DNA from 4 places in the Azoarcus sp. CIB genome. Region 2 is predicted to be linked to each of the others. Evidence: predicted binding sites of a transcription regulator. Region 2 holds the regulator's gene; each other region holds the start of a gene.
What was found. The regulator sigma-54, encoded in region 2, starts transcription at its own class of promoters, with help from an activator protein. The targets are predictions, from matches to a motif close to TGGCACGCTTNCTGCTNA.
Positions count from the first base shown of each region.

Region 1: nifN (nitrogenase iron-molybdenum cofactor biosynthesis protein NifN) is a predicted target of sigma-54. The motif match lies at 1,850-1,867, and genes of this name have one in related genera.
Region 3: AzCIB_RS21770 (TorF family putative porin) is a predicted target of sigma-54. The motif match lies at 3,377-3,394, and genes of this name have one in related genera.
Region 4: AzCIB_RS04580 (bactofilin family protein) is a predicted target of sigma-54. The motif match lies at 2,558-2,575, and genes of this name have one in related genera.

Region 1 is NZ_CP011072.1:778,655-786,315, forward strand. It holds gene nifX (nitrogen fixation protein NifX) at 1-408, opposite strand, end outside; gene nifN (nitrogenase iron-molybdenum cofactor biosynthesis protein NifN) at 431-1,819, opposite strand; gene AzCIB_RS03445 (response regulator) at 2,268-4,730, shown strand; gene AzCIB_RS24595 (nitrogenase component 1) at 4,762-5,130, opposite strand; partial or broken gene AzCIB_RS03450 (nitrogenase component 1) at 5,234-6,178, opposite strand; gene AzCIB_RS03455 (TlpA family protein disulfide reductase) at 6,385-6,942, shown strand; gene AzCIB_RS03460 (DUF47 domain-containing protein) at 7,081-7,661, shown strand, end outside.
Region 2 is NZ_CP011072.1:4,744,796-4,752,456, forward strand. It holds gene thiL (thiamine-phosphate kinase) at 1-32, shown strand, start outside; gene AzCIB_RS21275 (phosphatidylglycerophosphatase A family protein) at 54-533, shown strand; gene AzCIB_RS21280 (nicotinamide-nucleotide amidohydrolase family protein) at 538-1,017, shown strand; gene recA (recombinase RecA) at 1,103-2,137, shown strand; gene recX (recombination regulator RecX) at 2,155-2,604, shown strand; gene lptB (LPS export ABC transporter ATP-binding protein) at 2,591-3,313, shown strand; gene AzCIB_RS21300 (RNA polymerase factor sigma-54) at 3,332-4,777, shown strand; gene hpf (ribosome hibernation-promoting factor, HPF/YfiA family) at 4,807-5,133, shown strand; gene ptsN (PTS IIA-like nitrogen regulatory protein PtsN) at 5,270-5,755, shown strand; gene hprK (HPr(Ser) kinase/phosphatase) at 5,724-6,665, shown strand; gene ilvA (threonine ammonia-lyase, biosynthetic) at 6,752-7,661, shown strand, end outside.
Region 3 is NZ_CP011072.1:4,846,057-4,853,717, reverse strand. It holds gene AzCIB_RS21790 (methyl-accepting chemotaxis protein) at 1-41, opposite strand, end outside; gene AzCIB_RS21785 (rhodanese-like domain-containing protein) at 104-550, opposite strand; gene AzCIB_RS21780 (ammonium transporter) at 729-2,186, opposite strand; gene glnK (P-II family nitrogen regulator) at 2,198-2,536, opposite strand; gene AzCIB_RS21770 (TorF family putative porin) at 2,587-3,330, opposite strand; gene AzCIB_RS21765 (accessory factor UbiK family protein) at 3,660-3,923, shown strand; gene AzCIB_RS21760 (YifB family Mg chelatase-like AAA ATPase) at 4,036-5,535, shown strand; gene AzCIB_RS21755 (multidrug effflux MFS transporter) at 5,600-6,793, shown strand; gene AzCIB_RS21750 (aminotransferase class I/II-fold pyridoxal phosphate-dependent enzyme) at 6,980-7,661, shown strand, end outside.
Region 4 is NZ_CP011072.1:1,032,072-1,039,732, forward strand. It holds gene AzCIB_RS04565 (sigma 54-interacting transcriptional regulator) at 1-269, opposite strand, end outside; gene AzCIB_RS04570 (hypothetical protein) at 266-910, opposite strand; gene AzCIB_RS04575 (sensor histidine kinase) at 900-2,303, opposite strand; gene AzCIB_RS04580 (bactofilin family protein) at 2,636-3,283, shown strand; gene AzCIB_RS04585 (PilZ domain-containing protein) at 3,348-3,713, opposite strand; gene AzCIB_RS04590 (lytic transglycosylase domain-containing protein) at 3,744-4,388, opposite strand; gene AzCIB_RS04595 (proline--tRNA ligase) at 4,409-6,157, opposite strand; gene AzCIB_RS04600 (RNA pyrophosphohydrolase) at 6,376-6,906, shown strand; gene AzCIB_RS04605 (CBS domain-containing protein) at 7,157-7,661, shown strand, end outside.

The DNA.
Region 1 (7,661 bases), 1.3 Mb from region 2:
CGCGGCGTCTTGCTCCGCATCGAAATCGAAGCTGCGCTCGCGGCCCTTCAGCAGCACCTTGCGCAGCCACGGCGGCGGTGTGCCCTTGAGCACCTCCTGCAGGCGCTCGATGATGTTCGCGATCGGCTGCGCGGACGCCACCTTCACCGGATGCACGCGCAGGTTCACGACCTTGGCCGCGGCCGAGCCGCCGATCGCCGCGACATACAGCATCGCGCAGTCGCGCACCGCGTCGAGCTTGGGCACGAGCTTGTCCTCGGTGCCGTCCTCGGCGAGATCGCCGGCGAACTCGACGACTTCGACCAGCCGGCTCGCGTCCGGCTGCACTTCGTAGATCGCGATCTTCTTCGCCCAGCCGAAGTGGGCGTCGACGTCGATCAGGTTTTCCGTTGCAAAGGCGACTTTCATGCCGAGTTCTCCCAGGGACGAGTCAGTGACCAGCGTGAGCCGGCGCATCCACGGCCGGCGCGGGGCCGGTTCGGTGGAGGTCGGGCCGGATGCTGGCGGGGGTGACGTGCTGTTCATGCGCGTGCAGTTGCTCCATGAAGACATTGCCCACCTCGAAGATCAGATCGCGCGTGCCGCGATAGCCGACAGTGACCTTGTGTGCGACGCCGAGCCGGTCGAAGGTCGGCAGGCCGGCGCGCCAGAAGGGGATGCCCAGCCGCGCCGCAGCCTGGCGGCCGTGCGAATGCGTGACCAGCAGGTCGCAGCCGGCGGCGTGCTCCTCGAAGTCGCCCAGGTCGCCGATGCGCACCGTCTCCGCAGCGACGCGCGCGAGCACCGGGGCGTCCTGCGGCGCGATCGCGCAGGTCACCTGTGCGCCCATGTCGGCGAAGAAGTGCGACAGCGCGAACAGCAGGTCCGGCTCCGCGGCGATCGCGACCTTCTGCTCGCCGAAGTAGAAATGCCCGTCGAGCATCGCGTCCTGCAGTTGGCTGCGCCGGCGGCGGTATTTCATCGGCACGTCCTGTTCGGACAGATCCGACAGCAGCGCGATGAAGGCGTCGCAGGCGGCGAGCCCGGACAGGCGCTCGAACACGCGGAAGGGCACGCCGGCCTTCTTCTCCAGCAGCGCTGCGGCCGGGCGCATCTGCTCTCCGATCGCGATCGTGATCGCCGAGGCGCCCATGCGCTTCACGTCCTCCAGGCGCGTGCCGCCCAGCGTGTGCGGCAGGAAGGTCTCCGGGATGTGGCCGTCGAGCGAGCCCGAGAGGTCCGGCAGCACGATGGGCGTGAGGCCGAAGGCTTCGACCGTCTCGCGGATCTCCTCGATGTCGCCCGGCGTGAGATGGCAGCCCGCGAGGATGTTCACCTGCCACGGCGTGCGCACCTTCGTCGGCGGCACCAGTGCGTCGACCATGGCAGTGACGGCCTTCGCCCAGCCGTCGGAAAAGCCGCCGACGAAATCCGGCGTCGTCGCGAACACCACCTCCGTGTCGGCGAGTTCCGGATGCTTCTCGCGGATCAGCTTCAGGAAGCCCGCGACGTCGTCGCCCTTGGCCTCCGTGATGCCGGTCGAGCACAGCCCGATCAACGCCGGGTTCGCGCGCTTCTTGATGTTGAGCAGCGCCTGCTCGATGTTCTCCAGGCCGCCGAGGATGGTCGTGACCTCGTTCATCGCGGTCGTCTGCAGCGGGATGGTCTCGCGGAAGTGGCGCACGAACAGCACCAGCCCGAAGGCCGTGCAGCCCTGCGAGCCGTGCAGCAGCGGCAGCGCGCGGTCCATGCCGAGGAAGGCGAGCGCGGCGCCGATCGGGGCGCTCATCTTCAGCGGGTTCGTCGTGCAGGCTTTCCTGCCGGGAATGATCGTGGCCATGATGCGTGCTCGAAAGGGTACGAGCACTGCACAGCAGGAACGGTGCCAGCGGTGCATTCTCAGTAAAAACAGGCACATGGCCGCGGCGCACCGGCGTGCGAACGGCGCTTTGGCTGATGTCCGACACGAACGTGTCGCAAGCGCCACAAATCCCGCGTAGCGCGAGTGCAGATCGATCCCGGCGGCAATCCCGCACGGCAATAGAGGCCGCGCGCGGTATGATGACGCCCGGCTGGAGTCGTGCGTCGACGCCTCGTCCGCAGGCAGTCGCACACGAGTTCGGGCGCGCCCGGCAGGTATGTCCGGGAACCCGACATTCAGGACACGAGGAGCGCAGGATGCCCGTTTTCCAGGAGCCGCTTACGCGATTTGCCTCTTGCGGCGCATTTTCTCCCGACCTCAGCGGGACCGCCGCGCGATGGTCTCTCGACCGTGGAGCGCACACGAGATGAAGTACCGTCGGGTCGCAGCCCGCACGGCCGAACTGGCCGCGGTCAGCGCCTCGCTGCGCGAAGCCAATGCCGAGCAGCAGGCGATCTTCGACACCGCGACCTCGGGCATCGCGCTCATCAAGGACCGCGTGCTCGTCCGCGGCAACCGGCGCCTGCACGAGATGTTCGGCTGGCCGCCGGGCGAACTCGTCGGCCAGCGCACGGCGGTCTGGTATCCCGACGAGGCCGCGCACGCGGCGGGCGGCGAACCGGTGTATGCCGCGATCTGGCGCGGCGAGTCGCACCGGCGCGAGCAGCAGCTCATGCGCCGCGACGGCTCGCTGTTCTGGGCGCGCCTGACCGGCACCGCGGTGGAACCGTCGGACCGCAGCAAGGGCTCCGTGTGGGTCATCGACGACATCTCCGCCGAGTTCGAAGCCATCGAGCGGATGGAGAAGGCCCGCGCGCTCGCCGAGGATGCCGCACGCATCAAGTCGGATTTCCTCGCCAACATGAGCCACGAGATCCGCACGCCGATGAACGCCATCATCGGCATGACCTACCTCGCGCTGCGCACGCAGCTCGACGCTCGTCAGCGCGACTACCTCGAGAAGATCCAGGCGTCCAGCCAGCACCTGCTCGGCATCATCAACGACGTGCTCGACTTCTCCAAGATCGAGGCCGGCAAGCTCATCATCGAGCGCATCGACTTCGACCTCGAGAAGACCGTTGCAGACGTCGGCGCCCAGATCGTCGAGAAGACCAACGCGAAGGCGCTCGAACTGGTCATCGACGTCGCGGCGGACGTGCCGGCCAGCCTCGTCGGCGACCCCCTGCGCATCAGCCAGATCCTGCTCAACTACGCCAACAACGCGGTCAAGTTCACCGACCGTGGCGAGATCGTCCTGCGCATCCGGCGCGAGCAGTTCGTGGACGGCGACGTCGTGCTGCGCTTCGAAGTGCGCGACACCGGCATCGGCATCGATGACGAACTGCGCGACCGCCTGTTCCGCAGCTTCGAACAGGCGGACACCTCGACCACGCGCAAGTACGGCGGCACCGGGCTGGGGCTCGCGATCAGCAAGCGGCTCGCCGGCATGATGGGCGGCAGCGTCGGCGTCGACAGCCAGCCCGGCGCCGGTTCGACCTTCTGGTTCACCTGCCGCCTCGGCATCGGCCGCTCCGAGGGACACCTGCTGATGCCCGCCCCGGACCTGCGCGGCCTGCGCGCCCTGGTCGCCGACGACAACCTCAGTTCGCGCGAGGTGCTCGCCGAGATGATGCGCTGCATGACCTTCCATGTGCACACCGTGGACTGCGGTCGCGCAGCGGTCGCCGAAGTCGAGCGCGCGGCGCACGCCGGCGAACCCTACGACATCGTCCTGATCGACTGGCAGATGCCCGAGCTCGACGGCGTGGCCGCCGCGCGCGCGATCGGCCAGCTCGGCCTGCCGCGGCTGCCCGTGCGCATCGTCGTCACCGCCTACGGGCGCGAGGATGTCGCGCGCGCGGCCGTGGGTGCCGGCGTCGACGACATCCTGCTCAAGCCGGTCACCGCCTCCGCGCTGTTCGACACCGCGATCCGGCTGCTCGACGGCGCCCTGCGTCCGGCCAGGCCGCACGCCGCCGCTGGCGAAGCGCCGGCCGACCTCGCCGCGATCCGCGGTGCCCGGCTGCTGCTCGTCGAAGACAACGAACTCAACCAGGAGGTCGCGAGCGAGCTGCTCGGCGCCGCCGGCCTCCGCGTCGATATCGCCTGCAACGGTGCAGAAGCCGTCCAGCGCGTGCAGCAGGCCGCCTACGACCTCGTGCTCATGGACATGCAAATGCCGGTGATGGACGGCGTGACCGCGACGCGCGCGATCCGCCGCCTGCCTGCCTGCGCCGACCTGCCCATCGTCGCGATGACCGCCAACGCGATGGCGGGCGACCGCGAACAGTGCATCGAGGCGGGCATGAACGACCACATCGCCAAACCGATCCACCCCGATCGCCTGTGGGCCGCGCTACTGCGCTGGATCGCGCCGCGCGGCGACGCAACCGCCGCCGCCACGTCGGGCGCAGCAGGGGCGCTGTCCGCCGCTCCGTGCGCCGTCCTCGCACGGCTCAGGCGGATTTCCGGCCTCGATCCCGATCTGGGCGTGCGCCGCCTGATGGGGAAGGAAGACTTCTACCTCTCCCTGTTACGCAAGTTCGTCACCGGCTACGGGGATTTCACCGCGCGCCTGGATGCCGCCCTCGCGGCAGGTGACCTCGCCGCCGCCGAGCGCCTCGCCCACTCGCTGAAAGGCCTGGCGGGGCAGATCGGCGCGGCGCTGCTGCAGGAAGTTGCGGCCGAACTCGAGCGGCGTATCCACGAGGGTGCCCCCGCCGCGGACATCGACGAGGCGCGCGACCGCGCCGCGCGCACGCTCGCCGACCTGATCGGAGCACTGTCGCAGGCGCTGCCGGCGCCCGAAACGCCCGCGTCGGCCGTGTAGCGTCGCGGCCCTCCGAGCCTCCCGCGGCCGCTCACTCCGCGGCCACGCGCTCGCCCCAGCCTTCGGCCAGCTCCCACGGCGCCGGCTGCCGCACCTGCGACCAGATCGGGTTGTAGAGCGCCTTGTCGATCTCGGCGACGAGATTCACCACCCCGTCGTAACCCGCGTAGGCGTGATGGCGCTCCTGGTTGATCTCGACCCACGGCGTCTTCGCCTTCAGCGCGACGAACTGCGAGCGCCCGCCCGAGAGCATCACGTCGGCCTGCGACTCCTTCAGCATCCGGTACATCTCGCGCGGCGGCAGCTCGTCGAACATGTGCGCGTCGGTGCCCATGATCTCGACCACCTTCGCGCGGTCGCTCTGCGTCGATTTGCGCATCGAGGTGCCCACGATCTCCATGCCCACCTCCTGCAGCGCCGCCACCACGCTCCACGACTTCACGCCGCCCGTAGAAAAGCAGCACCCGCTTGCCCGCCAGCCGCGCGCGGTACTTCTCCAGCCGCGCCCACGCGCGCGCCTCCTCGCGTGCGATCAGCGCCTCGGCGCGCGCCGGCAGGTCGGCCGGCGCGCCGCGTTCGACCAGCAGGCGCGAGATCCGGCGCAGGCAGTCCGACATGTCCGCGATGCCGTAGAAGCTGCCCTCGAAGAAGGGGATGTCGTAGCGCTCGTCCATCTTGCGCGCGATGTTGATCAGCGCCTGCGAGCACAGCATGATCGCCGCCTTGGCGCGGTGCGAGCCCGCGATGTCGCGGTAGCGCGCGTCGCCGCAGAAGGTCGCCAGCACGCGGATGCCCAGCTCGTCGAAGAGCGGCTTCACCTGCCAGAACTCGCCGACCACGTTGTACTCGCCGATCAGGTTGATGTCGCAATCCGTCGTATATTCCGGCTCCTGCGTGCCGACGACATAGTCGAGCAGCGCCTCGCCGCCCAGCTTGTTGCCGAGGTTCTTGCTGCCCGCGAAGCCGGGCGCGTTCACCGGGATCACTGGCGTGCCGAACTTCGCGCTCGCCGCCTTGCACACCCCCTCGACGTCGTCGCCGATCATTGCCGGCAGGCAGGTCTGGTACACGAAGATCGCCGGCGGATTCACCTTGTCCACGATCTCCTTGATCGCGCGGTACAGGCGCTTCTCGCCGCCGTAGATCACGTCGAACTCCGCCATGTCGGTCGTGAAGCCCGTACGGTAGGTCTGCGGACCGGACGAATACACGTGGCGCGAATCCCACGAATTGCCCTCGCACGCAATCGGCCCATGCACCAGATGGGCGACGTCCACCACCGGCTGCAGCGCGATCTTCGCACCGTCGAAGGCACAGCCGCCGGCCGCGGCGCCGGGCGTCAGCGGCTTCTTGCAGCCCTCCTTGCGCGCCTTGTCGCTCTTCGCCTGGTTCGTCGCGCAGCCGGGTTCGACCAGCAGGCTGTCGATTCTCTGTTTGAGTGCGCTCATGTCGGTTTCCTGTGTGCGCCCGTGGCGCGGATGTCGCGGGGGCAGGGGAACCGATGCACGATCGATGCCAGACCGCACAGTGCGTTAAATCAATGGCTTGCGAAACGCGCACGCATTCATCTCCGCCGCTGTCGAACTCGCGACAACGCTTTTGTCGAACTCGTGACACGCCCCCGACGCCCCTGCGCCGCAGGACACCTCCTGCTATGCTCACGCTTTTCCGGCGTACCGCGCCGCGCTCCCGACCCGCCGCCAAGATGAAGAAAGCCCTCGTTTCCCTCGCCCTGTGCCTCGCCGCAATGCCCGGCCCCGCCTTCGCCACGCCCGGAGAAGTGCCCGAAGGCGGCACCCTGCGCCAGATACCGATGCAGGGCCTCACCGCCGGCTCCAAGCTGCTCGGCGACTATCGCGGCAAGCCGCTGATCATCAACGTCTGGGCGAGCTACTGCCCGCCCTGTCTCGCCGAGATGGGGTCGCTGGAGCGCCTGTCGAAGCGCTACGGCAAGCAGTTCAACGTCATCGGCATCTCGATCGACGACTACCCCGAGCGCGCCACGGCCTTCCTCACCCAGGCGAAGACCAGCTTCCCGCACTTCATCGACCACAAGCTCGCGCTCGAGAACATGCTCGGCGCCAACCGCATCCCGCTCACGGTGCTGGTCGACGCCGACGGCAAGGTCGTGCACAAGGTGTTCGGCGCCAAGGAGTGGGACAGCCCCGAAACCGTCGAGGCGATCGGCAAGGCCTTCGGCCTGCGCATGTAGGCCGTCCAGGCCGTCCGCGGTGGGCATATAGCCCCGGAATACGGGGTTTCAGGCTGAATTTGCGCGCGGAACATTACAGGATTGTTTCAGCTGGTAAAATCGCGCCCTGATTCCACTCCCCGGCAGGCAAAAACAATCATGTTCTCCCGCTTCATGCCCCGTGAGGGACAGTTCTTCACCCTGTTCAACGCCCATGCAGACGAGATCGTGGCCGGCGCCAAAGCCCTGGTCGCGCTGATGCAGGCCGTCGGAAAGGACGCATCGACAGCGGCGAAGACCACCGCCGACATCGACGAGATCGAGACCCGCGCGGACAAGCTGAACCACGACGTGATGGCGCTGATGCACTCCACGTTCATCACGCCGCTCGACCGCGACGAGATCCATCAGCTCATCTCGCACATGGACGACGTGCTCGACACCATCCAGGACGTCGCCGAAACCGTCTCGCTGTACGACATCGTCGAAGTGACCGAGGACGCCCTGCGCATCGCCGAGCTGTCCCTGTCCTGCGCCGAGAGCGTGCGCGCGGCGGTCGTGCTGCTGTCCAACATGGACAACGGCCGCGAGATCCTGCGCATCTGCCACGAGATCGACGGCTTCGAATCCGACGCCGACCGCGTCCTGCGCAAGGCGCTGTCGGGCCTCTTCCGCGAAGAGCCCGACGTCCGTGTGGTCCTGAAGATGAAAGGCGTGTACGAACTGCTCGAATCGGTCAC
Region 2 (7,661 bases):
CCGCTCATGCCGGCTACGACCATTTCGCCTGACCCACGCACCGAAGCCCACCCATGCGCCCCACCGTCCGCCTGCTCCTGAGCCACCCCGCGCACTTCATCTCGCTCGGCTTCGGCTCCGGCCTGTCCCCGCGCGCGCCGGGCACCGCCGGCACCCTCGCCGCGTGGCTGCTCTACCCGCTACTGCGTGCGCCGATCTCCGAATTCGTGTTCCTCGCCCTGCTCGCGAGCTTCTTCGTCGCCGGCATCATCGCGGCCGACCGCACCGGCCGCGCCCTCGGCGCATCCGACCACGGCGCGATCGTGTGGGACGAGATCGTCGCGTTCTGGCTCGTGCTGTTCTTCGCCCCGCCCGGACTGGCGTGGCAGGCGGCCGCCTTCGTGCTTTTCCGCTTCTTCGACATCGTCAAGCCGCAGCCCATCCGCTGGGCCGACAGCCACGTCGGCGGCGGCTTCGGCGTGATGCTCGACGACCTGATCGCCGCCGGCTACGCGATCCTGGCGCTCGCGGTGCTGAAACACTTCCTGGGGTGAGCCGATGATCGACGAAGAACTGCACGCCCTGTCGCGCCGGGTCGGCGACTGGCTCGCCGCGCGCGGCGCGACCCTTGCCTGCGCGGAATCCTGCACCGGCGGCTGGGTCGCGCAGACCGTGACCGCCACCGCCGGCAGCTCCCGCTGGTTCGACCGCGGCTTCGTGACCTATTCCAACGAGGCCAAACAGGAACTCCTCGGCGTCGCCGCCGCAACACTCGCCGGCCACGGCGCCGTCAGCGAGGAAACGGTGCGCGAACTGGTCGCCGGCACCCTCGCGCACAGCCGCGCACGCTTTGCCCTCGCGGTTTCCGGCGTCGCCGGCCCGGGCGGAGGCACCGCCGCCAAGCCGGTCGGGATGGTGTGCTTCGCATGGGGCGAGCGCGACGGCGAGGTCCACAGCGAGACCGTCCGCTTCGCCGGCGACCGCACCGAAATCCGGCGCCAGGCGGTCATCCGCGCGCTCGCCGGACTGATGACATAATCATTTTTGGATCACCGCACAGGCGACCTGCAACACGCCAGCAATCTCTGTGCCATAATTCCCCAACGTTTTGAAAGGACAGGACATGGACGACAACAAGGCCAAGGCCCTCGCCGCCGCGCTCTCGCAGATCGAGAAGCAGTTCGGCAAGGGTTCGATCATGCGGATGGGCGACGGCAACGTCGAGAAGGACATCCAGACGGTCTCGACCGGCTCGCTCGGGCTCGACATCGCGCTCGGCCTCGGCGGCCTGCCGCGCGGCCGCGTCGTCGAAATCTACGGACCGGAATCGTCCGGCAAGACCACGCTGACCCTGCAGGTCATCGCCGAGATGCAGAAGCTCGGCGGCACCGCAGCCTTCATCGACGCCGAGCACGCACTCGACGTCGGCTACGCCGAGAAGCTCGGCGTGAACATCACCGACCTGCTGATCTCGCAGCCCGACACCGGCGAGCAGGCGCTCGAGATCTCCGACATGCTGGTGCGCTCGGGCGGCGTCGACATTGTCGTCATCGACTCGGTCGCGGCCCTGACGCCGAAGGCCGAAATCGAAGGTGAGATGGGCGACCAGCTGCCCGGCCTGCAGGCCCGCCTGATGAGCCAGGCGCTGCGCAAGCTCACCGCCAACATCAAGCGCACCAACACGCTGGTGATCTTCATCAACCAGATCCGCATGAAGATTGGCGTGATGTTCGGCAACCCCGAAACCACCACCGGCGGCAACGCGCTGAAGTTCTACGCCTCCGTGCGCCTCGACATCCGCCGCACCGGCGCGATCAAGAAGGGCGACGAGGTCGTCGGCTCCGAAACCCGCTGCAAGGTCGTCAAGAACAAGGTCGCGCCCCCGTTCAAGGAAGCGCACTTCGACATCCTGTACGGAGAGGGCATCTCGCGCGAAGGCGAGATCATCGACCTCGGCGTGGACAAGAAGATCGTCGACAAGTCGGGCGCCTGGTACTCGTACCAGGGCGACAAGATCGGCCAGGGCAAGGACAACACGCGCGAGTTCCTGCGCGGCAATCCGGCCCTCGCACGCGAGATCGAGAACAAGGTGCGGGTCGCGGTCGGCCTCAAGGAACTGCCGGCCGAACCCGCGCAGCCGGCAGCCGAGGCGGCCTGACGCCCCTTCCCGCGATCATGCCGGTGACGAGCCTGCGGGAACGCGCATTGCGGCACCTCGCGCGTCGCGAGCACTCGCGCGCCGAGTTGGCCCGCAAGCTCGGCCCGCACGGCTCCGCCGAGGAGATCGACGACGTGCTCGACCGCATCACCGAACTCGGCCTGCTCAGCGACCACCGCTTTGCCGAAGCCTGGGTGCGCAGCAAGGCCGCCCGCTTCGGCACCGCGCGCCTGCGGCGTGAGCTCGCCCAGCGCGGCGTCGGGCGCGACACGATAGACGCGGCGCTCGATGCCGAGACGGTCGAGGACGACGTCGACCGCGCACGCGCCGTGTGGCGCGGCAAGTTCGACGCCGCGCCGGCCGACGTGCGCGAGTGGGCGCGTCAGGCGAGATTCCTGCAAGGCCGCGGCTTTGGCACCGACGTGATCCGCAAGATATTGAAAGAGAACCCCGATGAGTCTGCTTAAGGTCGCCGGACTGCAGAAGCGCTACAAGGCCCGCACCGTCGTCCACGATGTCGGCTTCGAAGTCGGCAGCGGCGAGGTGGTCGGTCTGCTGGGCCCCAACGGCGCCGGCAAGACCACCTGTTTCTACATGATCGTGGGCCTCGTGCGCGCCGACGGCGGCGACATCCGCCTCGACGACGCCGAGCTCACGCACCTACCGGTGCACGCGCGCGCGCGCCTCGGCCTGTCCTACCTGCCGCAGGAAATGAGCGTGTTCCGCAAGCTCACCGTCGCCGAGAACATCCGCGCGGTGCTGGAGCTGCAGGGCCTGAACAGCGAACGCGTCGACGCGCGCCTCGAGGAACTGCTCGAGGAGCTGGGCATCGCCCACCTGCGCGACAACACCGCCGTGTCGCTGTCGGGCGGCGAGCGGCGCCGCTGCGAGATCGCCCGCGCGCTGGCGACCGACCCGCGCCTGATCCTGCTCGACGAGCCCTTCGCCGGCGTCGACCCGATCGCGGTGCTCGACATCCAGAAGATCATCCGCTTCCTGCGCGACCGCGGCATCGGCGTACTGATCACCGACCACAACGTGCGCGAGACGCTCGGCATCTGCAACCGCGCCTACATCATCAGCGAAGGCCGCGTGCTCGCGAGTGGACGGCCCGACGAGATCGTCGCCAACGAACAGGTTCGCCGCGTCTATCTCGGCGAGCATTTCCGCCTCTGATCCAGCCAGCGTAGTCCCATGAAACCGTCACTCCAGCTCAAGATCTCGCAGCACCTCACGCTGACGCCGCAGCTGCAGCAATCGATCAAACTGCTGCAGCTGTCGACGCTGGAGCTGAACCAGGAGCTGGAACGCTTCCTCCTCGAGAACCCCATGCTCGAGCGCGAGGACGGCGACGGCAGCGACTTTTCTCCGAGCGTCGCACAGGTTTCGCCGGGCACGACCGAGTCCGGCAGCCAGTCCGACACCCCCGCACCGAGCGAGGAGACGCGTAACGAGGCCGAGCCGGCAAACTTCGACGAGGCCGGCGAGTGGTCGAACGCGGGCAGCGGCTCGTCGAACCGCAACGATGACGACGACACCGACTTCCAGGAACTGCAGGCCGCCGGCACCAGCCTGCGCGACCACCTCGACCAGCAGGTGAGCCTGTCGCCGCTCTCCGATCGCGACCGCGCGCTGGTGCGCTTCATCATGGAGGCGCTCGACGAGGACGGCTACCTCAACCAGTCGCTCGATGAACTGCTGCCGCTGCTGCCGCCGGAACTCGAATACGACCTCGACGACCTCACGATCGCGCTGCACCACGTGCAGAACCTCGACCCGGCCGGCATCGGCGCGCGCACGCCGCAGGAATGCCTGAGCCTGCAGCTCAGGGCGATGCCGTCCTGCCCGACGCGCGACCTCGCACTGAAGATCGTCGACGAACACCTCGACCTGCTCGCCGAGCGCAACTTCCTGCGCATCAAGCGCGCCACCGGCTGCGACGACGACGCGCTGCGCGCCGCGCACGCGCTGATCTGCCGCCTCGACCCGCATCCGGGCTCACAGCACTCGGTGCAGGAGACGCGCTACATCCTGCCCGACGTCGTCGTGCGCAAAGTGCGCAACCGCTGGACGGTCACGCTCAACCCCGAGGCGATGCCCAAGCTGCGCATCAATTCCCTGTACGCCAGCATCCTGCAGCAGAACCGGGGATCGGGCGGCGCGCTCACCAGCCAGCTACAGGAAGCGCGCTGGCTGATCAAGAATGTGCAACAACGTTTCGACACTATCCTGCGGGTTTCCCAGGCGATCGTTGACCAGCAGCGGCAGTTCTTCGATTATGGCGATGTGGCGATGCGACCTCTGACGTTGAGGGAAATCGCGGACCAGCTTGAGCTGCACGAGTCGACGGTCTCGCGAGTCACGACGCAGAAATTCATGGCCACACCGCGCGGCGTGTTTGAGCTGAAGTACTTTTTCGGCAGCCACGTTGCCACCGACACCGGTGGGGCGGCATCTTCCACGGCGATTCGAGCGCTGATTCGCCAGCTGGTGGAGGCCGAAGACAGGAAGAAGCCCCTGTCCGACGCGAAAATTGCCGAATTGTTGGGCCAGCAGGGTATCGTGGTGGCACGCAGGACGATCGCGAAGTACCGCGAGTCACTCAATATCCCGCCGGTCAGCCTGCGCAAAGCGATCTGAAAGACGATCTGACAATACGAGGAAACATCATGAATCTCACCATCACCGGACATCACGTCGAAGTCACCCCCGCGATCCGCGAGTACGTCAACACCAAGCTTGATCGCGTCATCCGCCACTTCGACAACGTGACCAGCGTCAGCGTGATTCTGTCGGTGGAGAAGCTGCGGCAGAAGGCGGAAGTCACGCTGCACGTGCGCGGCAAGGACATCTTCGTCGAGAGCGAGGACGGCGACATGTACGCCGCGATCGACAGCATGACGGACAAGCTCGACCGCCAGGTCCTCAAGTACAAGGACAAGAACTACGACCACGGCCACGACACGCTGAAGCACCAGCAGCCGACCGAGCTGTGATTCTTTAATTCGCGCCGGGGGTCCGGGGTGTGTTTATAATTCGCGCGTTTTCAACCCGCGCCTGCAGCACACTCCGAGCCTCCTCCCGCACCCAACCGGCAGCGGCACGGCCCGTGTCGTGCAGGTGGTGATTCGCATGAGCCTCATCGCCGAACTCCTGCCCCCCTCGAACGTGGTCATCGATCTGGACGCCAGCAGCAAGAAGCGCGTCTTCGAACAAGCCGGACTCCTGTTCGAAAACAACCAGAGCATCGCCCGCAGCGTCGTCTTCGACAGCCTTTTTTCGCGCGAGCGCCTCGGCTCGACCGGGCTGGGCCAGGGCATCGCGATTCCGCACGGCCGCATCAAGGGCCTGAAGGAAGCCGCCGGCGCCTTCTTGCGCCTGTCCGCCCCGGTGCAATTCGACGCTCCCGACGGCCGCCCCGTCACGATGCTGTTCGTGCTGCTGGTGCCCGAACAGGCCAACGAAACCCACCTGCAATTGCTGTCCGAGCTCGCGCAGATGTTCAGCGACCGCGACTTCCGCGACCAGTTGCAGAACGCGCCCGACACCGCGGCAATCCATTCGCTGTTCGCCTCCTGGGGTCCGCATGCGGCAGACCAGCGTCGCGCGGCTGTATGACCTGCACCGCGAGCAGCTGGAGCTGACGCACGTCAGCGGCCGGCTCGACCGGATCATTTCGGTCAACGAAGAACGCATCTGGCCGGCCGACCTTGTCGGCCACCTCAACCTGATCCATCCGACGCGCATCCAGATCCTGGGCGCCGCCGAACTCTCCTGGGCGCAGCGCCATGCGGCCGAGAAGGTCGCCCACCACCTCACCGAGATCATCAGCGCGCGCCCCCCGGCCATCATCGTCGCCGACGGCTGCAACATCCCGGACATCCTGCGCGGCATCTGCGAGTACGCCGACGTCGCCCTGATCACGACGCCGCAGCCTTCCGCGAGCGTGATCGACCAGCTGCGCCTCTACATGTCGCGCGAACTGGCCGAAAAGATCTCGCTGCACGGCGTGTTCATGGACGTGCTGGGCATCGGCGTGTTCATCACCGGCAGTTCCGGCGCCGGCAAGTCCGAGCTCGCGCTGGAACTCATCTCGCGCGGCCACGGCCTCGTTGCCGACGACATCGTCGAGTTCTCGCGCATCGCGCCGACGGTGCTCGAAGGGCGTTGCCCGGAGATGCTCAAGGACTTCATCGAGGTGCGCGGCCTGGGCATCCTCAACATCCGCACGATCTTCGGCGAAACCGCGTGCCGGCGGAAGATGCGCCTGCGCCTGATCGTGCATCTGGAACGCCGCCTGCCGGGCCAGTCCGACCCCTCGCGCCTGCCGGTGCAGCGCGAGACGCAGGACATCCTCGGCGTGCCGGTGATCCGCACCACCCTGCCGGTCGCGGCCGGACGCAACATCGCGGTGCTGCTCGAAGCCGCCGTGCGCTCGACGATCCTGCAGCTGCGCGGCATCGATTCGACGCAGGAATTCATCGACCGCCAGCAGCGCTTGCTCGACGCAGACGGCGAAACCCTCTGATCGCCCGCCGCCGGCAGAGCGCTTGCCGCACTGCCGCATCGGCTGATACGCTCAGGGTCTTTGCGCCTCCCCGCGAAGGCTCCCTGATGACTGCCGCAACACCGGATTACCTGGAAAAGATCCTCAATGCCCGCGTCTACGACGTGGCCGAGGAAACACCGCTGGACCTCGCCACGAACCTCTCGGAACGCGTGCATAACCGCATTTTCCTGAAGCGCGAGGACATGCAGCCGGTGTTCAGCTTCAAGCTGCGCGGCGCGTACAACAAGATGGCGCACCTGTCGCCGCAAGCCCTCAAGCGCGGCGTGATCTGCGCCTCGGCCGGCAACCATGCGCAGGGCGTCGCGCTCTCCGCCCAGCGCATGGGGGTGCGCGCGGTGATCGTGATGCCGACCTCGACGCCGCAGATCAAGGTCGATGCGGTCAGGTCGCGCGGCGGTGAGGTGGTGCTCGCGGGCGACTCGTACTCCGACGCCTACGCCCACGCGGTCGAACTGGAGAAGACCGAGAAGCTGACCTTCGTCCATCCCTACGACGACCCGGACGTGATCGCCGGCCAGGGCACGATCGGCATGGAGATCCTGAGGGCGCACCCGGATCCGATCCACGCCGTGTTCTGCGCGGTCGGCGGCGGCGGCCTGATCGCCGGCGTCGCGACCTATATCAAGCGCCTGCGCCCGGACACAAAGATCATCGGCGTGGAGACCGTGGACGCCGACGCGATGACCCGCTCGCTCGCCGAAGGCCGACGCGTCGTGCTCGACCAGGTCGGGCTGTTCGCCGACGGCACCGCGGTGAAGCAGGTCGGCGAGGAAACTTTCCGCCTGTGCCAGCAACACGTCGACGAAATGATCCTGGTCGACAACGACGCGATCTGCGCGGCGCTGAAGGACGTATTCGAGGACACCCGCTCCATTCTCGAACCCTCGGGCGCGCTCGCGGTGGCCGGCGCGAAGGAATACGCGAAGCGCCACAACCTGCACGGCAAGAGCCTCG
Region 3 (7,661 bases), 100 kb from region 2:
AGGGCATAAAGTTTTGCCTTCAGCGAAAATGTCGGGCGCATCGGTATTCCTCAAAAAAAAGGCTGCGCGTGGCGCGCAGCCTCAGTTACTGCAGTGGAGCGAATTACTTGACCGGCAGGCCCTTCGCCTTCCAGCCCGGCAGGCCGTCGCGCAGCCAGTTGACTTTGGTGTGGCCGGCCTTCATGGCGGCAATCGACAGCTTGTAGCTCTTCCAGCAGTCGTGGCCGTTGCAGTAGGTCACGATGGGCTGAGCCTTGTTCCCGGGCAGCTTGCCGAGGTCGACGCTGTCGGCCGCGGCGTCGAAGTCCGGCTTCTTCTCGCTCTTTTCCTTGTAGGGTACGTTGATGGCGCCGTCGATATGCCCTTCAGCGTATTCGGCCGCCGAACGGGCGTCGATGACCACTGCGCCCTTCGACTGCAGATCGCGCGCTTGCTCCGGAGTCACGACGGTTGCCCCGGCCAGGCTGGTCGGGTTGTCGACGGCGTGTGCAGCAAGGGCAGTGAAGGAGAACAGCGTGGCGGCGGCGATGCGTGACAGGATGCGAATCATGAAATCCCTCGGCGTGTGTAAGAAAAAGTAAGCAATCATGCATATTCGAATAGTAATACCTATTTCGACTTAGTGGTGATGTTTTGCCTCGCCCTGCTGCGCGGCCGCGTGAACGAAAACGGGCGCCCCCGAAGGGGCGCCCGCTGCAGCACCGGACGAGGGATCGATCCGGAGATGTTCAGACGTGGTAGGCGGTCTCGCCGTGGGCGGTGATGTCGAGGCCTTCGCGCTCTTCTTCTTCCGGCACGCGCAGGCCGATCAGCACATCGACGATCTTGTAGGCGACCACGGACACGACGCCCGACCACAGGATCGCGACGACCACGCCCCAGACCTGGCTGGTGACCTGCGCGGAGGTCGAGAACGGGGCCACCGCGTTGGCGACGTAGTCATACACGCCGACGCCGCCGAGGTCCGGGTTGGCGAACACACCGGTGAGGATCGCGCCGAGGATGCCGCCCACGCCATGCACGCCGAACACGTCGAGCGCGTCGTCGGCGCCGAGCATGCGCTTGAGGCCATTCACGCCCCACAGGCAGATCACGCCTGACAGCAGGCCGATCACCATCGCGCCCATCGGGCCGACCCAGCCGCAGGCCGGGGTGATCGCAACCAGACCCGACACCGCACCCGAAGCCGCACCCAGCAGTGAGGGCTTGCCCTTCATCAGCCATTCCGCGGTCATCCACGACATCGCCGCCATGCCGGCCGCGACCATCGTGTTGAGGAAGGCCAGCGCGGTGAGGCCGTTGGCTTCGAGGTTGGAGCCGGCGTTGAAGCCGAACCAGCCGATCCACAGCATCGAGGCACCGACCATCGTCAGCGTCAGCGAGTGCGGGGCCATCGATTCGCGGCCGTAGCCGATGCGCTTGCCGATCATGAAGGCACCGACCAGGCCGGCGACGGCGGCGTTGATGTGCACCACGGTACCGCCGGCGAAGTCGAGCGCGCCCTTCTGGAACAGGAAGCCCGCGGTCGCGGCGGCGGCTTCACCCGCAGCGGCGTCGATGTAGGCATCCGGGCCCGCCCAGTACCACACCATGTGGGCCATCGGCAGGTAGGAGAAGGTGAACCACAGCACCATGAACAGCAGCACCGCGGAGAACTTCATGCGCTCGGCGAAGGCTCCGACGATCAGCGCCGGGGTGATCGCCGCGAAGGTCGCCTGGAAGATGATGTAGGCGAACTCGGGGATCGCGACGCCCTTGCTGAAGGTCGCGGCCATCGAATCGACCGTCACCCCGCTGAGGAAGGCCTTCGACAAGCCGCCGATGAACGCGTTGCCCTCGGTGAAGGCGAGGCTGTAGCCGTAGACGAACCACAGCACGATCATCAGCGAGAAGATCACGAAGACCTGCATCAGCACCGATAGCATGTTCTTCGAGCGCACCAGGCCGCCGTAGAACAGCGCGAGGCCCGGGATCACCATGAAGGCGACGAGCGCGGTGGAGGTCAGCATCCACGCGGTGTCGCCCTTGTTGACCGTGGGGGCGGGCGCCGCGGCCGCGGGGGCGGCAGCAGCCGCGTCGGCGATCGCAGTGACGGCCTCGGCCGCAGCCGGGGCATCCTCGGCGCTGGCGAGCCCGGCGAAGCCGAGCGCGAGCACCGCAAACAGTATGGCAAACAGTTTTTTCATGGTGTTCTCCCTTACAGCGCGTCGGTGCCCGTTTCGCCGGTGCGGATGCGGATGGCCTGCTCGAGGTCGAAGACGAAGATCTTGCCGTCGCCGATCTTGCCGGTCGCGGCGGATTTCTCGATCGCTTCGATCACCTGTTCGAGCAACTCGGTGCGCACGGCGGCTTCGATCTTCACCTTGGGCAGGAAATCGACGACGTACTCGGCGCCGCGGTACAGCTCGGTGTGACCCTTCTGGCGGCCGAAGCCCTTGACCTCGGTGACGGTGATGCCCTGCACGCCGATCGCCGAGAGGGCCTCGCGCACTTCGTCGAGCTTGAAGGGCTTGATGATGGCGGTGACGAATTTCATGATGGTTTCCTTTCAGTCTTGCGGGGCCGGAGCCCCGCGGCGTTGCAGGCTCAGAAGGTCTTGCTGACGCTCACGACGTAGCGGCCGTCGGCGTCGAAGTCGCTCTTGTCCTTCATGTTGGTGTCGACGTAGTGCAGGCCCAGCGTCACGCCCGCGACGGCTTGGCTGACGCCGACCTTCCAGTCGGAGTAGGACTCGACCGGGCCGGCGATCATCTGGTGGCCGTAGTGGGCGTTCAGCGTCGTGCCCGGGATCACCTCGTAGGCGGCCGACAGGTCGAAGTACTGGCTGCCCTTGGAGTCCGGCGCGCCGAACAGGTTGGTGAAGGAGTTCGAGTACTTGAAGGACAGGAACTGCCACGACAGGCCGAGGTAGCCTTCCTGCGTGTTCGGGTGCTTCAGGCCGATGGTGTTGCGCCAGCCCGAGTCGAACTCGCCCGGATAGACGTACTGCAGCAGGCCGACGTCGTAGCCGATGTCGCCGATCGTGCCCTTGTAGCCGCCGTAGACGTCCAGTTCGAGGCTGTTGCCGGAGTTTTCGCCGGTGCCGCGCTCAAGGTCGCTCAGCCACGACACGTTCGACCCCCACACGCCGACGTACAGGCCGCTCGCATGCGCATAATCGAAACCGCCCTGCAGCGCCGGCTTCTCGTCGGTCTGGCTGATGCCGCGGTAGGCATAATCGGACACGAGGGCGACGTTCGCGGCGATCGGGCTGTCGCCGGCGGCGGCCGTGCCGGAGGCGATCAGCGGAAGGGCTGCGGCGACGGCAAGGGCGAGGATGCGCTTGTGCATGATGTTGCTCCTTGATGGTTGGTGTTTGATTGCTGGCAAGTCCTCCTTTGCACGCGGCGTGCCAAGTCCTTCGGTTGTTGTCGTAAGTAACTGTTTGTATGTGAGAAAAAGGCGTTCAGAAAGGGTTTTTCGGGCGTTTTTGTGCACATGCAGCAGAGCGCTCGGCCGTCGAATGCACCGTCATGGTGCGTTATAGCCAATTTCGTGGTGCGTGACGCGCCGGGTGGGCAGAGCGCTCACCGCAATGGGGCGGAGCGGGTGTCCGTCCGTTCCGGAACCCGCGCCCGTGCTAGACTTTTCCCCTTTGTTTTCGCCCCAGAGGTAACTTCATGGCAGGCCCCCGCTTCCTCGATGACATCGGCGCCAAGCTGTCCGAACTCGCCGCCAGCAATCCCGCCCGGGATTTCGAAAAGAACGCGAAGGCCCTGCTCGGCAGCGCCTTCGGCAAGCTCGATCTGGTCACGCGCGAGGAGTTCGACGTGCAGCGCGAGGTGCTCGCGCACGCGCGCCAGAAGCTCGCCGAACTGGAAGACCGCGTCGCCACGCTGGAGTCCGAACTCGCGCGCGCCCGCGCCGACCGCGAAGGCGAGTGAGCGGCAACGCCCCTCCGAGCGCCGCACGGCGTCGCATCGATGTCTTGTAGATAATCTTTCGTCATTGTCGGAGCCTCCGGTAGACTGAGCGCAGTCCATTCCGGAGGTACCGATGTCGCTGGCTCTCGTACGCACCAGGGCGCTCGCAGGCATGGGCGCGCCCGAGGTGACGGTGGAAGTCCATCTCGCCAACGGCCTGCCCGCATTCAACCTGGTCGGCCTGCCCGACACCGAAGTCCGCGAGGCGCGCGAACGCGTGCGCGCCGCGATCGCGACCTCGCAGTTCGAATTCCCGCAACGCCGCATCACCGTCAATCTCGCTCCCGCGGACCTCCCCAAGGAGGGCGGGCGCTTCGACCTGCCGATCGCGCTGGGGATCCTTGTGGCATCGGGGCAGGTGGATGCGGCGGGGCTCGCGAAGCACGAGTTCGTCGGCGAACTCTCGCTCGACGGCAGCCTGCGCGCGGTGCGCGGCGGCCTCGCGATGGCGCTGGAGAGCGGTCGCACCGGTCGCGCGCTGGTGCTGCCGGCCGCCAACGCCGACGAGGCGGCGCTCGCGCGCGGCGCTAGCGTACTGCCCGCCGCCAGCCTGCTTGCCGTGTGCGCACACCTCAACAGCCACACGGCGCTCACTCGGCGCCTGCCGCCGGCGGTCGCCGAGGGGCGGGACGACGAAGCGGATCTGGCCGAGGTGAAGGGGCAGCTGCAGGCCCGCCGCGCGCTCGAGGTCGCGGCTGCCGGGCAGCATTCGCTGCTGATGTTCGGTCCGCCGGGGACCGGCAAGTCCATGCTCGCGCGCCGCCTTCCGGGCCTGCTGCCGCCGCTCGACGAGGCCGAGGCGATCGAGTGTGCGTCGATCCAGTCGCTCGAAGGCGGTTTCGACGCCCGCCGCTGGGCCCGTCGGCCGTACCGCGCGCCGCACCACTCGGCCTCTGCGCCGGCGCTCGTCGGCGGCGGCACGACACCGCGGCCCGGCGAAATCAGCCTTGCGCACCGCGGCGTGCTCTTCCTCGACGAGCTTCCGGAGTTCGACCGCCGCGTCCTCGAGGCGCTGCGCGAGCCGCTGGAAACCGGCTCCGTGACGGTGTCGCGCGCACGCCAGCGCACCGAGTTCCCGGCGCGCTTCCAGCTCGTCGCGGCGATGAATCCCTGTCCCTGCGGCCACGCCGGCGACAAGGGCGGACGCTGCCGCTGCACGCCGGATCAGGTCGCGCGTTATCGCGGACGCCTGTCGGGGCCGCTGCTCGACCGTATGGACATCGTCATCGAGGTGCCGCTGCTCGACCATGCCGAGATGACCGGGCAGGCGGCGGGCGAACCCAGCGCGACCGTGCGCGAGCGCGTCGCGCAGGCCTGGGCGGTGCAGCGCGGGCGCCAGGGCGGGGCGAACAGCCATCTCGCGCCGGGCCGCGTCGATACGCTGTGCGCGCCCGACGACCAGGGCAAGGCGCTGCTCGATCATGCGATCCGGCGGCTGAATCTGTCCGCACGCGGGTATCATCGCATCCTGAAGGTCGCCCGCACGATCGCGGACCTGGCCGGCGCCGAGCGCGTCGGTCCCGCGCATCTGGCCGAGGCGATCCAGTACCGGCGCGGCCTCGACTCGCGCTGACGCGGCCTCCAGGGCGTTCGGGGGATGCCCGGTACGGACAACATCGACCCCAGAGATCCCCCTGATGCCCGCCACCTCGCCCTGGCTAGCGTTTGTCCTCGCGGCGCTCGCTGCCATCGGGCCGTTTTCGATCGACACCTACCTGCCTGCGTTCGGCGCGATGGGGGCGGAGCTCGGCGCCTCGCCGCTGCAAATCCAGCAGACGCTCACCGCCTACATGGCGACCTTCGCCTTCATGGTGTTGTGGCATGGTGCGCTCGCCGACCACTTCGGGCGCCGGCACGTGCTCATCGCCGGTAGCGTGCTGTTCGCGCTGGCCTCGCTGGTGTGCGCGCTGGCGCCGTCGATCGAGTGGCTGTGGGTGGGTCGCGCGCTGCAGGGCATGGTCGGCGGTGCGGGCATGGTGGTCGGGCGCGCGGTGATCCGCGATCTGTTCGACGGCGCGCATGCGCAGCGGCTGATGTCGCGCGTGATGCTGATCTTCGGCGTCGCCCCGGCGATCGCGCCCATCATCGGCGGCCTGCTGCTGGCCGCGGCGGGCTGGCGCGCGATCTTCTTCTTCCTCGCCTTCTTGGGCGCCGTGCTGGCCGTCCTCACCTGGCGCTTCCTGCCCGAGACCCTGCCGCCGGGGCATCGCCATCCGCTGCATCCGGTGCTGCTCGGCCGCGCCTATCGGCGGGTGCTGGGCAGCGGCGCCTTCGTGCTGCTCAGTGCGGCGGCAGCCTTCAACTTCAACGGTTTCTTCCTCTACGTGCTGTCCGCGCCGGCCTTCCTGATGCAGCACCTGGGACTCGGCCCGCAGGAGTTCGGCTGGCTGTTCGTGCCCGCGGTGGTCGGCATGAGCGCGGGCTCGGCGCTGTCGGAGCGGGTTGCCGGGCGCTGGCACGTGCGCCGCACGGTCGCGGTCGGCATGACGATCATGGCGACCGCGGCGCTCGCCAACCTGCTGGTCGCAACGCTGCTGCCGCCCGGCCTGCCGTGGTCGGTGTTGCCGATCGTGCTGTACACCTTCGGCATGGCCCTGTCGATGCCGAGCATGACGTTGCTGGCGCTGGAGCTGTTCCCCTCGCACCGCGGGCTGGCGTCGAGCTGCCAGAGCTTCCTGCAGGTCGGCATCAATTCGACGATCGCCGGCATCTTCGCGCCGCTGCTGTGGCATTCGCCGTTGACGCTGGCGGCGGGCATGGCGGGTTTCCTGACGCTCGGCGGCATCGGCTTCGTCGCGTGGTGCCGCCGCGCCGGCGGCTGCATGCGCTGAGACGCGAGCCGAGGCATGCGTGTGCTGCGGGGCAGCACGCAGGCCCGGCGGGAGGGTCATAACCATAATGACGAGATGGATTTGCAGAAAATCATGAGCTCCGCTTCATGATCCTGCCGTGTCGCGCCTGAGCGCATGTGTCGATGATGTCGACATGTTCGCAGGCGTGGCCGGGGGGGCGATGGAATGGATTTCGTGATGCCGCAGCTGGCCGTGGGCAGCCGTGCCGACGCCGCCGACGGTGCGGCGCTGCAGCTGGGACGGGCGGTGGCCGACCGTGTGGCGCTGCCCGCCGCGACGATCCGTGAGGCCGCCGCGTTCCTCGCCGGCCGCGTCGCCGCCGGACACCGGGTGCTGATGCATTGCGAGCAGGGAATCTCGCGCTCGCCGGCGCTGGCCGCGTGCTTCCTGCACGAATACCTCGGCCTGCCCCTCGACGAGGCCTTCACCCGGGTGCGCGCCGCCCGCCCCCAGGCGGACCCCCATCCCGCGCTGCTCGCGTCGATCCGCGCGCATTACGCCGGGGCGGCTGTGCCCGCCATCGATCTGTCCGGCAACGAAAACCCCTTCGGACCCTCGCCCGCGGCGTGCGCCGCGATCACGCGCGAGCTGGCGAAGCTGCACCGCTATCCGTCCGTCGATGCGGCGAAGCTGCGCACCTTGCTCGCCGGGCGTGCGGGGCTGTCGTCGGCGCACGTGCTGATAGGCAATGGCGCGTGCGAGCTGATCGATCTGGCGATGCGCAGCCTCGTCGGCCCCGGCGGCGAGGTGCTGATCCCCGACCCGGCCTTTCCGGCCTATCGCTCCGCAGCGGATCGAACCGGTGCGCGGGTGGTTCGCGTGCCGCTCGACGGCGCGGACTACAGCC
Region 4 (7,661 bases), 1.5 Mb from region 2:
AGCGCCGGCCAGGTCTGGCGGATCTCCTCGAACAGCACCAGCCCGTCGCGATCGGGCAGGCGCACGTCGCTCAACACCAGACCAAAGCGTTCGACGGCCAGGCAGGCCAGCGCGGCCTCGGCGCTTTCGGCCGTGCTGACGCGATAACCGCTCGCGCGCAGGCGCATCGACAGCAGCCGCAGCAGATCGGCATCGTCGTCGACGACCAGCAGGTGGGCGCCGTCCTGCGTCGTCTTCGCCGCGCCTGTCGTGGAAGGGCTCATCCTCATTTTTCGCTTCTCCTTTCCCGTGGTGACGGCGTCGGCGTGGACGGGCGCGCCGGCAGCGTGCGTTCGATTTCGGTCAATGCGTCGAGCTTCTCCTGAAGCTGGTCGCTCTGCTTCTGAGCATCCTTGAGCTGCTGTCCGGTGCGTTCGAGCTGCTGCGTAAGGCGATCCGCGGTGTTCTCCAGGCGCACGCGTTCCTGCAACTGCTCGGCCAGCAGGCGGGCGAGCGGTTGCAGCGCCACGGCGTCCGGTTTCTCGGCAGCGTTGATCGCCTCCAGCAAGGACTGCGCGCGCTGCAGGTTGTTGTTCCCCTGCGGATGGCTCAGCAGCATGGCCTGCTTCATCTGCACGAGCGGGGCAGTGCCGGCGCCGGACAGCGCCGAGCGTTCGCGCGCGAGTTCGGCGGCGTTCATGCCGCGTATCGTTTCGTGGTAGGCGAGGGCGTTGCGCACCGGCGTATTGCCGTTGCTGAGCAGGGGCGGCAGCTGCGGCAGCTCGGGCAGCTCCGCCGTTGCGCTGCGTACGGTCGCGCAGCCGGCCAGGGCCGCCGCAAGCGCCAGCGCAATGCCCGCGACGGCCCAGCGTTCGCAGCGCGATGCGGCGATGCAGACGGGCGGCCGGTCGTGGTTGAAGTCAGCTCTCATTGGGAAGTTCGATCCTGAAATAGGCGCCTCTTGCCGACGGTTGCAGCCCGACGCGCCCGCCGTGGGCAACGACGAACTCGCGCACGATCGACAGGCCGAGTCCGCTGCCGTGGCGCGGTTCTTCCGGCTGCCGGGAGCCCTGGAAGAATGGGTCGAAGATGCGTTCGGCCTCCTCTGCGGCGGCGCCCGGCCCCTGGTCGAGGCAGTCGATACGCACCCAGCCCGGGTGCGTGCTCAGCGTCACGCGGATCTCGCCGTCGCGCGGGCTGAAGGACACCGCGTTCGCGAGCAGGTTCGCCAGCACGATGCGCAATTTGTCGGGGTCCGCACTGAACGGTGGCGGATCGCCGTGCAGCGCGACCTTCAGATTGCGGGTCTGGATCGGCAGCTGCTGTTCGGCGATCACCGATTCGGCCAGCGCGCGCAGCATCACCGGGCGCCGGCGCAGGTTGCGGGCGTAAAACACCGCGGCGTTGTAACCGAGCAGATCCTCGATGCGCTCCTGCAGCGCATGCGTGTTGTGTTGCAGGATCGCAACCACCTCGCGCTGTTCGCCGCTCAACTCTCCGACCACACCGTCTTCCAGCAGCGCAATCCCTTCGCGCACCGAGGCGAGCGGCGTCTTCAGCTCATGCGATACATGACGCAGCACGCGGCTGCGGTTCGCCTCGAAATCCGCCAGCCGCAGGCGCAACCAGTCCAGACGGCGGCCGACGCGGCGCAGGTCGGCCGGGCCGGGGATCGCCACCTGCTCGTCGAAGCGGCTCTCGCCCAGCGCCTCAATCGCGGCCTCGAGGCGGTTGATCGGGCGCAGCAGCCACCAGCCCGTGAGCGCCGCGAAGGTGCTGGCAGCGATGATCGCGGCCAGCACATGCCAAGCCAGCCGCCCGCGGTTCGCGTCGAGCTGTTCAAGCAAGGCCTGGCTCTGGTGGCCGAGCTGCGCCTGTACCTCGCCGGCGAGCTGCTCGTTCAGCGGCGGCATCCGGCTCAACGCGACGGTGGCCGATTCCGCCGGACCGCCCTCTGCAAGGGTCGCTCCGGCCGCGTCGGCTGCGGCACGCCACTCCTCGACCAGCGCACTCACGCTCGGCGCACGCAGCGCGGCAATCGTCTGCAGCGCCACCAGCGACTCGCCCCGCGCCTGCTCGAAGCGCTCGCGCAGCAGCGGATCCTTGAGCACGAGAAACTGGCGCGCGCTACGCTCCATGTCGACACTGCGTTCACCCAACTGCTGCACCGCGCTGGAGTACTTCAGCGCATCGCCGACGCTTTCGCGGTGCCGTGTTGCGAATTCCTCCAGCGTGATCAGTCCCCCCAGCGCGGTGGCGCCCAGGATCGCCGCAACGAGCAGGAAGCTGGCAAGCAGCGAATGACTGAAGGAAAGGCGCGACATGGCTGGAGGATCTTCGTAAACCAGCGCGACAGTGTAGGTGGCGGCCGGGCGCCTGCGTCGTAAGCAAGTGCAAGGCGGTGTTTCCGAACGATTTCCGTGTCGTCTCCCGGCGACGCACGAAAAATCAACGAAAACAACGGGATGAGTATTCCTCTCGCAGGAGCTGTCGCCGCACGGCGACAGAATTCGCGCCTGTTCCGCCAGAATTTCCGTTGCCTTAGAAGAAATACAGTAAATTCAATGGCTTGAATTCATGGCATGGCAAATGCTCAGGCGGCCTACGGGGGCGATGATCGTCGGCCCGGAAACGTTTATGGATTCAAGGAGAGACCATGTTCAACAAACCCGCCCTGTTCCCCAAGGTTCCAGATACCCCGGCTTCGCGCAGCAACAACGGCACAATGCGGTCTCCGTCGGGCAGTCTGACCACGGGGGCGGCGTCCTCTGGCGCAAGCCTGTCGCGCAGTTCTACGGAACTGCCGGCATCGTCCAGCGACTCCTCTCCGGCCGCTGACGACAAGGCGCTTGCGTCCGCGAGCCTCGCAGCCGCCGCGATCGACGACACACCCCAGGACACCGGCAGCCGCCTGATCGTCGGGCCCGACGTCAAGCTGAAGGGCGCCGAGATCCTCGATTGCGACACCCTGGTCGTCGAAGGTCGTGTCGAGGCGACGATGGATAGCCGCGTGATCCGCATCGCCGAAAACGGCTCGTTCGCCGGCACCGTCGGCATCGACGTCGCGGAAGTGCGCGGCCGTTTCGAAGGCGAGCTGACCGCCCGCAGCCAGCTGATCATCCACTCGACCGGCCGGGTCAGCGGCAAGATCCGCTACGGCAAGATCCTGATTGAGGAAGGCGGCGAGATTTCCGGTGACGTTCAGTCGCTGGCCACTGCCAAGGACGCCAGGGATACCGGACGTGAAACCGTTCGCGCGGTCGGGCGCGACGAGCCCAACGTGAAGGTCGCCGTCGGCGCCTGAGCGATTTTTCTGCGGTCCGGGAACCGGCAGCCAACCTCCGACGAGGCCGGCTGCCGGTCGTCCTTCAACTGTCGCCGTCTTCGTCTTCGAAGCCGACGGTGAAGCGCGACAGCATCGACTTCAGTGCCGCCTCGTTCTCCGGGCGGTCCAGCTCGAACAGGCGGAAACCCGTGCTGCAAAATTCCGGGTTGGTATCGTAGCCCGACCACATCGCCTTGGCCGGCAATAGGACGCTGCGGCCTTTGCCGTGATCGTCGGGCAGGTCGATGCGCAGGCGGTACAGTTGGCCCGTCAGCAGTTTGCTGGGGCCGTACACGAGCAGGCCGCCCTTGCTGATGTCGCCGATGCGCCCGATGAATTTGCCCGTTTCCGCGTCATACACGCGAAACGAAATCGAGATCGAGCGGCGGCGAAACAGTCGGTGTTCCATGTTCGTTCCCGAGTCTGAAGATTGGGTGGCTCAGTTCGCCTGGCCGCGTGCCTCCGTCACGGCGAGCGTCAGTGGCTGATAGCTCCAGTGGCGCTCCCACGCCGCGCGCACCATGTTCGGATACTCGGCGCGGCCAAGGCTCCCGTTGTAGCGCCCTAGCGCCCGGAACAGGTCGCCTTTCTCGACGTCGACGTAGTGGCGCAGGATCGTGCAGCCGTAACGCAGGTTCGTGCGCAGGTGAAAAAGGTTGTCTTCGGCCCCGCCTATCGTCTTGATCCAGAACGGCATCACCTGCATGTAGCCGCGTGCGCCGGCGCTCGACACCGCGTACTTGCGGAAACCGCTCTCGACCTGGATCAGGCCGAGGACGAGCTGCGGGTCGAGCCCCGCTCGGGTCGCCTCGTAATGCACCGAAGTCAGCAGGTCCTCGCGATAGGCGCGGTCCGGGATGCGCTTCTCCAGGCGGCGCGACATTTCGCCCAGCCAGCGCGTACGCTCGCCCGCATCGGCGATCAGCAGCTCCGGCGCCCCGGCATCGCTCACCGCCGCATGCAGCGCGGCCCGTACGCTCGCCGCCATCGGCTCGTAGATCTGGTTGCCGGCCGACGCACCGCCGCTGAACGCCAAAGCGGCTGTCAGCGCGGCGCGCAGCAGCGTGCGGAGCGTGCGTGTCATGCGTCCGTTATAGCCGAAAGTCATTGGCCCCGCAGCTTCGCCGCGACGAAACCGGCAAGATCGCCGATCGCCACCTTGGTCGCCTCCGTCTCGCGCCGGCCCTGGTATTCGGCCATGCCTTCCTTTAGCCCGCGTTCGCCGATCACCACGCGATGCGGCACGCCGATCAGCTCCCAGTCGGCGAACATCACGCCCGGGCGCTCGTCGCGGTCGTCGAGGATCGCATCCACGCCCGCGGCAAGCAGCCCTTCGTAGAGCTTCAATGCCTCCGTGCGCACCCCTTCCGACTTGCCCCAGCCCACCGGGCACACCACGATGCGGAAGGGCGCGAGCGCGTCCGGCCAGATGATGCCGCGCGCGTCGTTGTTCTGCTCGATCGCAGCGCCCAGGATGCGCGTCACGCCGATGCCGTAGCAGCCCATTTCGAAATGCTTGGGCTTGCCGTCCTCGTCGAGGAAGGTCGCGTTCATCGCCTTTGAGTACTTCGTGCCGAGGTAGAACACGTGGCCCACCTCGATGCCGCGCTGGATCGCGAGGCGCCCCTTGCCGTCCGGGCTCGGGTCGCCCTCGACCACGTTGCGCAGGTCGGCAACGAGGTCGGGTTCGGGCAGGTCGCGGCCCCAGTTCGCGCCGGTGTAGTGGTAGTCCTCATCATTGGCGCCGCAGATGAAGTCGGACATGTTCGCCACCGTGCGGTCGGCGACCACCTTCACCGGCTTCTTCATGCCGATCGGCCCGAGGTAACCCGGCTTGCAGCCGAAATGCTCGTGGATCTCGGCCTCGGTCGCGAAGCGGAAGCCTGCCTTGAGGCCCTCGACCTTGCTCGCCTTGACCTCGTTCAGCCCGTGGTCGCCGCGTACCAGCAGCAGCCACACCGTCACGCCGGCAGGCTGGCCCTTGTCATCGACGTCGTCGGTCGCGAGCACCAGCGATTTCACCGTCGTCGCGAGCGGCAGGCCGAGCAGCTTCGCGACGTCCGCGCAGGTCGCCGCGCCCGGGGTCGGCGTCTTCTCCAGCCCGTGCGTCGGCGCCGCGCGCGACGCCAGCAGCGGCAGCGCCTCGGCCAGCTCGATGTTCGCGGCGTAGTCCGAATCCGGGCAATAGACGATCGCGTCCTCGCCGGTGTCCGCGATCACCTGAAACTCGTGCGAGCGGTCGCCGCCGATCGCGCCGGTGTCGGCCGCGACGGCACGGTAGGTCAGGCCCAGGCGGTCGAAGATGCGGCAGTACGCCGCGAACATCGCGTCGTAGCTGCGGCCCGCGGCGTCCATGTTGCGGTCGAAGGAGTACGCGTCCTTCATCGTGAACTCGCGTCCGCGCATCACGCCGAAGCGCGGACGTCGCTCGTCGCGGAACTTGGTCTGGATCTGGTAGAAATTCTTCGGCAGCTGGCGGTAGCTCTTCAGCTCCTGGCGCGCGATGTCGGTCACCACCTCCTCGGAGGTCGGCTGCAGCGCGAAGTCGCGCTCGTGACGATCCTTGAAGCGCAGCATCTCCTCGCCCATCTTCTCCCAGCGGCCGGTCTCGGCCCACAGCTCGGAGGGTTGCACCATCGGCATCATCAGTTCGAGGGCACCGGCGCGGTTCATCTCCTCGCGCACGATCTCCTCGACCTTGCGGATCACGCGCAGGCCGATCGGCAGGTAGCTGTAGATGCCGGCGGCAACCTTGCGGATGAAGCCCGCACGCAGCATCAGCTTCTGGCTGACGACCTCGGCGTCGGCGGGAGCTTCCTTGAGGGTGGAGATGAAATACTGGCTGGCACGCATTCTTGAGTCCGCGGTAGTCGGTTGGGCAAACCACTGATTCTAGCCGGTCGCGTGCGTGTCGGGTGTGCGCCGTGCTGCACATTCTGGGTTGCTGCAATTTCCGGCCCCCGCGCGCCAAGAAGCACTTCGAAAACGGGAACATGCCACGGGTCGCGCCTTTCCAAGGCAGGGTAAGTGTGAAAAAATTGCTACAACTCTCATGAATTGAAGGTTTGATCATGCTCGACCGTGAAGGCTATCGCCCGAACGTCGGCATCGTTCTGGTCAACGCGCGCAACGAGGTGTTCTGGGGCAAACGGATTCGCGAACATTCCTGGCAGTTCCCGCAGGGGGGCATCAAGCACGGGGAATCTCCCGAGCAGGCGATGTTTCGGGAACTCTTCGAAGAAGTGGGTCTGCGCCCCGAGCATGTGAAGATTCTTGGCCGCACGCGCGGCTGGTTGAGGTATGACGTTCCGAAACACTGGATAAAGAGGGAATGGCGCAACACCTACCGCGGTCAGAAACAGATCTGGTTTCTCCTGCGGCTGGTCGGCCGTGATTCCGACGTCTGCCTGCGAGCCAGCAATCATCCGGAGTTCGATGCCTGGCGCTGGAGCGAGTATTGGGTGCCGCTGGAAGCTGTCATAGAGTTCAAGCGGCAGGTGTATCAGCACGCACTGTTGGAGTTGGCGAAAAACCTGTTCCGGGTCCGTCCCGGAGACCTGCCTGAAGCCTACCGGGCCGCCGCGGAAGCGCGCGAGCCCTGAACACGGCATCGACGCCGCCGCGACGCAACCGGATCTTCCGAACGCATCGTGGCGGCGTTTTTTTGTTTCTGCCTGCCTGCTGCTGAACCGTTGAACGGGCGGCCGGTCGAAGCCCTTATGCCGGTTTCCGACCGGCTGCGGCGTGCGCATCGACGGCGCCGTTCGCGGGGCGCGCGTGAAGAGTCTCGATGCGAAGTCCGCAAGGCAGTCATGCGCCCCTCCACGCCATCGTCTGCAATGGGAGGTGCTCATGAACCGGGAATTCGAACCGCTTCCGCAAGCCCGGCTGGCAGGCTTGCACTGCGAAGTCGCCAGAACCGATGAAAGCCGCAGGGTGTCCGCGTCGTCTCCCGCGGTCGAAGTCATGACCGACTTCACTCGAGTGCCCGCTGCGACCATATCCGGCGAAACGCCGCTCGACGACGCCAACCGCGCGATGCTCCTGCGCGGTGTCCGGCTCCTCCTCGTGAGCGATGCGCGCCACCTCGTGCGCGGCGTCATCACCGTCGCCGACCTGCTCGGCGAACGCCCCGTCCATACCGCGCGCGACCGCGGCGTGCCGCTCGGCGAGCTGACCGTCGACTGCGTGATGACGCCGCTCGAGAAGACCGAGGCCGTCGAACTCGGCGAGATCATGCGTGCCGACGTGGGCCACATCGTCGCCACGCTGCGGCGTTCCGGCCGTCAGCATCTGTTGGTACTGGAGCGCGAAGAGGGCGGTCGTGGGCTCATCCGCGGCATCTTCTCGGCGTCGC